Regions from separate parts of the Pseudoalteromonas sp. S3785 genome, predicted to be linked through region 1. Evidence: predicted binding sites of a transcription regulator. Region 1 holds the regulator's gene; the other holds the start of a gene.
The links. Region 1 encodes ArgR, which controls arginine synthesis, uptake and breakdown. Its sites were predicted from a motif close to ANTGAATANNTATTCANT; they were not measured.

Region 1 (3,783 bases):
GGTGTTTGTTAGCCACTCAAAAGAAGAGGCCTTTGCGTTTTCGGACACGTTGGCCATAATGCATCAAGGAAAAATAGCCCAACAAGGTACGCCGGAGCAGCTTTTTGCCAAGCCAGCGACAAAGGAGGTTGCAGAGTTTCTGGGTCAGGGCATATACTTAGGCGCAGAAGTGTTAACGGCAACTGAATACGAAACCGCTTATGGTGTTGTTCAATCGCAGCAAGAACATAAGCACAGTGCAATAAAAGGGCTGGTGTATATACGTCCGCACCATATTGAGCTTGCGCAAAATACGCAGGCTGATAATCCTCAAAGTGTGAGCATTTTAAGCCGTCGGTTTATAGGTTCTGCTTATGTTTACACTGTTTTAATTGCAGATCAAGAGATTGAAGTTGCCGCACAATATGGCCAGTCATTTGAAATAAATGAGCAGGTTATAATAAAAATAAAACCTCACACGGTGAATTTTTTCGAATCATAACAAACGTGTTATTCGCTGTGTTTTATAAAGCTAAGGAATAACAATGGCGCAAGCGCAATCTGGGATTTGTGCTGAAGCAAACTTACACGGTTTGCATTTATTTTTTAATGTATTTGATGGTCAAGACGAGTCATTGCGCGCAAAGCTTAAGCGCGTAAGCGCAATTGAAGAAGAGTTTAGTGATCAGTTCTCGGAGGCCATGCTCTCTTGCATGGTGGCCATAGGCGCGCAATATTGGCCGCATATACTACCTGAATATATCCCAAGCGAGCTGCAAAGCTTTCCTAATATAAATCACAGCGATTTTGTTATGCGCGTACAGCCCTGTGATTTATTTATCCAAATTCGCTCAGACCGAGAAGATGTTAATCACCTTTTTGCATTGCAAATATTAAAGTTGTTTTCGCCCGATGTAGAGCTGGTTGAACAAATTCGCAACTTTAGGTTTTTAGATGGGCGAGACTTTAACGGCTTTATTTACGCAGGCGACACCCCGCATGGGCGGCAAAAACGAATCACGGCACTGGTTAATAAGCCCGACAGCTTTGAGCACCAAGGTAGTTATATTCATGTCCAGCGTTATAAGCATGACTTGAGTGTATGGCAGCATTTATCACTCAGCGAGCAAGAGCATATTATGGGGCGCACGCGTTTAGATAACACTTTAATTGAGCCTAAGGTAGATACTAGCCACGCCACTAGAAGTGAGCTAAAAAATGAGAGCGGCCAAGCAATATTGCTTAACCAAAGCATGCCGTATGGCGATGTTTATGAGCAAGGTATGCTAAGTATTACATGCTCTGCATCGGGAAGTGCGTTTGAAAAGGTACTCAACAGCCGCATAGGAAAAGGAGAGTGTTACGACCATTGGCTTGATTTTACTCAAGCCGATATGGGCTCAGCGTTTTTTGCACCGTCAGTTAGTTTTTTAAAACAGCTTTAAACCGTATCAAATAAAATGCGTACGCGCTCAAGCGTAATGTCAATTTCAGAAATTTTTGCAGGCGCAATAAAAATAGTGTCATCCCCAGCAATTGTGCCTAAAACACCATCAGCTTTACCTAAAGAATCTAACAAACGAGCAATTAACTGCGCTGCGCCTGGGCTGGTGGTAATAATAATCATCATCTCGTTATGCATAATATCAATAACAAGCTGGCGCAGTGGGCTTTTAGCTGTTGGTACGCCCATTTCTGCGGGAAGGCAATACACCATTTCTTGTTTAGCATTACGGGTTCGCACAGCGCCAAACTTGCTAAGCATACGCGACACTTTACTCTGGCTTATATTGTCAAAGCCTTGCTCTTTTAATGCTTCGACTATTTCGCCTTGCGAGCCAAAATTCTCTTCTTTTAAAAGTGCTTTAAACGCTTTTACCAGTGCTTCTTGTTTGTCTTGAGGTTGCATAGTCTTTATTCATTTTTGTTATTTATAATGCAAATTCTACACAAAAATGAATAATTATGCAGCAGTTGTTTAGTTAACTTGCCAGTTTACTGCGATAAACCAACAAAGTTTACAACTATGGTCGAAAATATACCTGAAATAAGCAGGATAAATTTGTTTTTAGTCGCTAATTTCATTATCTTAAGAGCCACAAATATTTCCTACCTCAAATTACGGAGAATTCCAATGAAAGTTGCTGTATTAGGTGCTGCAGGCGGTATCGGTCAAGCGTTGTCTTTATTATTAAAAACAGGTTTACCAGCTGGTTCTGAATTATCACTTTACGATGTTGCACCAGTTGTACCAGGTGTTGCGGTTGACCTATCACACATCCCTACAGATGTTAAAGTAGCAGGTTTTGGCGCAGACGATTTAAATAAAGCGCTTGAAGGGTGTGATATCGTACTTATCCCAGCGGGTATGCCACGTAAACCAGGTATGGATCGTGCGGATTTATTTAACGTAAACGCAGGTATCATCAAAACATTAGCAGAAGGCATTGTTGCTAGCTGCCCTAAAGCATTAGTGGGTGTTATCACTAACCCAGTAAATGGCACTGTGCCAATCGTTGCTGAAGTATTCAAAAAAGCAGGTACTTACGATGCAAGCCGCGTATTTGGTATTACTACGCTTGACGTAATTCGTTCAGAAGCATTTGTTGCTGAGCTTAAAGGCGTAGACGTAGCATCAGTAAAAGTACCCGTAATTGGTGGCCACTCTGGCACAACTATTCTTCCTCTACTTTCTCAAGTTGAAGGCGTAAGCTTTACCGAAGAAGAAGTTGCTACACTAACTCCACGTATCCAAAATGCTGGTACTGAAGTAGTAAATGCTAAAGCGGGCGGTGGTTCAGCTACACTTTCTATGGGTGCTGCTGCAGCACGTTTTTGTATGTCTTTAGTTAAAGGCCTACAAGGTGAAGACGTAGTAGATTACGCATACGTTGCTGTTGAAAATGGTGATGCAGAGTACTTTGCTCATCCAGTACGTTTAGGTAAAAACGGCGTAGAAGAAATTCTTTCTTACGGCGAGCTAAGCGCATTTGAAGAAAAAGCTAAAAACGATATGCTTGAAACGCTGAAAAAAGACATCAAAGAAGGTGTCGATTTCATGGCGTAATAGCCAAATTTCATACAAAAAAGCCTGCATATGCAGGCTTTTTTATTGCTCGAAAATTATTACCCTTTACTAATTAAGGGCTATGGCCTTAGTGATCTCGCTCTACAGCAATACGCGCTAGGCTTATTAATGCTTGCTTATACTGTGATTCAGCTAAAAAGTCTAAACAGGCTATCGCTTTATCTGCTTCTTGCTGCGCCTTTTGCATTGTAAATTCAAGCGCCTTGGTTTCTTTTAAAGCCGTTAAAATAGCCTCAAGGTTATCCATACCATTGCAATGTTCAATAGCATCTCGAATAAGGGCTCTTTGCTCATCACTACCATGCTGCATAGCATAGATTAATGGTAAGGTAGGTTTGCCTTCTGCTAAATCATCACCAATATTTTTACCTAACTGGTTAGCGTCTGCGTTGTAATCAAGCACATCATCAACTAATTGAAAAGCAGTACCTAAGTGCATACCGTATAAGTTAAGCGCATCTAGCACACTATTATCTTGCTCGGTAATAATAGCCGCAAGCCCTGTAGCGGCCTCAAACAATTTAGCCGTTTTAGAATAAATAACCTGCATGTAACTTGCTTCGGTAGTGTTAGGGTCGTTGCAATTCATAAGCTGCAATACTTCGCCCTCGGCAATAACATTGGTTGCATCAGCAAGTACTTGCATAATCTGCATTTTACCAAGTCCCACCATCAGCTGAAACGAGCGGGTGTAAATAAAATCCCCAACTAACACG
Region 2 (3,783 bases), on a different contig from region 1:
AACCGACAGTGGTATTTAGAGTTGTATTGGCTAACCCGCTAACATCGGGGGTTATATTAAAAGAGATTTTAGCTGAGCAAAAAGAGCTTGCAAAAACAGACCCTGTATTTAAAAAGTACTTAAGTAAGTATATGCAGTAACGCATAGGTATTACTAAAGCAAAGGCGCCATTGGGCGCCTTTGCTATTTATGATGTTGGTTTTTAATACAGTCTTTTTTTATGCGTTAAAGCAGTTTGCTTTAATAATGTCAGTTATAATTTTTTGCGATGGGTTTATTTTCTCCATTGCTAAAAACTCATCGGGTTGGTGGGCTTGATTAATAGAGCCAGGCCCCATGACTATTGTTTCACAGCCAAGTTGCTGGATAAACGGCGCCTCTGTGCAATAGTTAACGGCAACAGCTTTCTCTCCTGCAATTTTTTCTGCCATTTTAACGAGTGCGCTGTCGGTGCTACCGCTAAAAGCAGGAATGGGGTCGTGTAAATCAATCACGCTCACTGCGTTTGGGTATTGTGCGTTTATATCGCTGGTGGCATCAATAAGCAAAGCTTGTAGGTCTTTAATGCTTAACCCCGGAAGTGGGCGCATATCTATGTGCATTTCGCAGCACCCACAAATGCGGTTTGCATTATCACCACCATGAATATTGCCTAAGTTTAAAGTAGGGTAAGGTATTTCAAAATGTTCAACTGAATATTTATTCTTTAACTGCTCTTTTAAGAGCAGCAATTTTGTAATCACTTTATGCATGACTTCGATGGCGTTAAGTCCACGTTCGGGATCGGAGCTATGACCTGAACGACCAACCACTCTTATAGCGGTACTCATATGCCCCTTGTGGGTAAATACAGGAGTCATATCAGTAGGTTCGCCAATTATACAGCGAGCAGGTTTTAAATTAGGGTGCTTACAAATTTGCTGTGCACCCGCCATGGTAGTTTCTTCATCGGCAGTGGCAAGTATTAAAATAGGCTGAGATTGTTGCTTTTCATCAAGTTCACTAATTGCTTGCAGCACAAAAGCAAAAAAGCCCTTCATATCAATGCTGCCTAATCCATACAACTTATTATTCTGCTCTGTTAGTTTAAACGGGTTGTGGTTCCAGCGGCTATCATCAAACGGTACAGTATCGGTGTGCCCTGCAAGCATTAAACCGCCATCACCTTGGCCACGCTTAGCTAATAAATTGTATCGGCCTTTACCGCCTTCTAATTCTATAATTTCGCAAGTAAAACCAAGGCTTTCACACCACTGTGCAAGTAACTCTATTACCCCTTTATTACTCATACAAAGATCATCCTCTATTGCACTAATAGAGGGGGCAGCAATGAGTTGTTGGTACATTGAGATAAATGACGGCAAAGACATAAAAAAATCCAAAATAATTATTCAATTTAATTGCATAACAATATAAAAGTATTTATGATGAATATCAATTCACTTTTTAAGCATAAATATATTAAGTATAGCCATGAAGATAATGCGACGATAATCAACAATTCATTAAGAAAAGTATTAGCTAGCATCTAAGCTAGTGTAAGCGAACACCACCCCTATTTAGTAGTAAATTTATAATCGAGTAACAAATGAATGTAGTGATTATTGGCGCAAGCGGTTACAGCGGCGCAGAATTAGCAAGTTTAGTTGCTAAGCACCCTAATTTAACTTTATCAGGTTGTTATGTGTCTGAGGGAAGTTTAGATAAACATAAGTTATTAAGTGATTTATACCCAGAGCATAACGGATTACTGGACTTGCCATTATTACCTCTAAGTGACTCTGCGTTTGATGTTATTAACGCAAGCGCTGATTTCATCTGTTTATGTACTGATCATAAAGTAAGTGTTGATTTAGCCCCGCAATTTTTAGCCATGGGTAAAAAAGTATTTGATTTATCTGGCGGCTACCGCCTTGCTAGTAATGACGACTACGTCACTTACTATGGCTTTGAGCATCAACACCCTGAGCTATTAAGTGAAGCGGCTTACGGGTTAGCTGAGTGGAATAGTGATGCCATAGCAAGCGCACAACTTGTTGCTGTGGCAGGTTGTTATCCTACAGCCGCACTTAATGCGTTAAAACCACTGCAGCAGGCTGGATTGTTAAGTGATGAAAAAGTAATTATTAATGCGGTTTCTGGTGTAACTGGTGCTGGGCGCAAAGCCAGCGTAGGTACTCACTTTTGCGAAGTATCGCTTGCCCCGTATGGTTTATTTAACCATCGCCATGGACCAGAAATCGAACAGCACCTGGGACACAAGGTGTTATTTACACCGCACTTAGGTAATTTTCCGCGTGGGATTTTAGAAACTATCTATTTACAGCTTAAGCCAAACGTTACCAAGGAAAACGTTTCTGATGCTTATAAAGTACTTGAAAACGAGCCATTGATTCGTTTGCTAGGCGATAAAATACCCTCTATTAAAGGTGTAGCTAAACAGCCGTACGTTGATATTGGTTGGCAGCAACAAGGCTCGCAGTTAATTGTTATGGCAGCCATAGATAATTTATTAAAAGGCGCTGCAGGCCAAGCATTGCAGTGCATTAACTTATCTATGAATTTAGATCATACAACGGGTTTAAAGGGAGCCTTTTAATGAGCACTAAAACGTGGGTAATTAAATTAGGTGGTGCTGTACTTAACTCTGAAAACGCAGCAAAAGCGTTGTTTGATGTATTAAGCACAGATCAAAATAATCAGTTTGTAATAGTGCATGGTGGCGGCTCGTTAGTTGATACCTGGCTACAACAAGCTGGATTTGCTAGTGCAAAACACCAAGGCTTACGTATTAGCCCAAGTGAGCAAATGCCTTACATAGTGGGGGCGTTGGCTGGCAGTGCAAATAAGCAGCTGGTAAGCCAAGCTATTAATGCAGGGCATAAACCTGTTGGTTTAAGCCTTTATGAAGCCGGTGTGATGGCGTCGCAAAAACTAAAAGCACTTGGTCAAGTAGGTAAATGCACAAGTAATGATGATTCAATAGTGAATGATTTACTTAAGCTTGGTCGCTTACCTATTGTGAGCTCAATCGGCTTTGATGAGCAAGGCAATTGGTACAACGTGAATGCCGATGAAGCTGCGGCAGCGATTGCGAGCAACTTAAACGCAGAACTTATTTTTATGACCGATGTAGAAGCGGTACTTGATGCAAACAAGCAGCCGTTACATCAACTTGACACAAAACACATTGATACTTTAATTGATGAAGGAGTAATTTTGGGCGGGATGGAGGTCAAAGTGAAGACCAGCCTACACGCTGCCCAACATTTACGACGAGGTGTGTATATTTCCAGTTGGCAAAAGCCAGAAAACTTAACTGCTTTGCTACAAGGCGAGCATGTCGGAACAAAGATTACACCATAGGGTTACCATGTTAGAGAATTTTTTAACGGGTCTAGAATTAGACCAACAAGGCGCACTTAATTTATTAAAGCTTGCGCGTGATTTAAAAGCAAATCCAGAGAAATACAGCCAAGTACTAGCAGGCAAGTCAGTTGTTACCTTATTTGAAAAGCAAAGCTTACGTACGCGTTTATCGTTTGATATTGGTATTAATCGTTTAGGTGGTCACGCTGTATATTTAGACCAGCAAAATGGCGCTATGGGCGCACGTGAATCGGTAAAAGACTTCGCGCTGAATATTTCTACATGGGCTGATGGTATTGTAGCGCGTGTTAATCAGCACAGCACATTAACAACGCTAGGTGAGTACTCTTCTGTGCCTGTGGTTAATAGCTTGTGTGATTTATATCACCCGTGCCAGGCATTGGCTGATTTTTT

Region 2: the regulator ArgR is predicted to act here: its motif matches at 1,427-1,444, upstream of argC (N-acetyl-gamma-glutamyl-phosphate reductase).

What each region holds. Positions count from the first base shown of each region.
Region 1 is NZ_PNCT01000005.1:4,743-8,525, forward strand. It holds gene CWC17_RS01480 (ABC transporter ATP-binding protein) at 1-481, shown strand, start outside; gene CWC17_RS01485 (Dyp-type peroxidase) at 525-1,424, shown strand; gene argR (transcriptional regulator ArgR) at 1,421-1,888, opposite strand; gene mdh (malate dehydrogenase) at 2,114-3,046, shown strand; gene ispB (octaprenyl diphosphate synthase) at 3,135-3,783, opposite strand, start outside.
Region 2 is NZ_PNCT01000070.1:21,824-25,606, reverse strand. It holds gene panP (pyridoxal-dependent aspartate 1-decarboxylase PanP) at 1-140, shown strand, start outside; gene argE (acetylornithine deacetylase) at 219-1,370, opposite strand; gene argC (N-acetyl-gamma-glutamyl-phosphate reductase) at 1,589-2,599, shown strand; gene argB (acetylglutamate kinase) at 2,599-3,366, shown strand; gene CWC17_RS16275 (ornithine carbamoyltransferase) at 3,374-3,783, shown strand, end outside.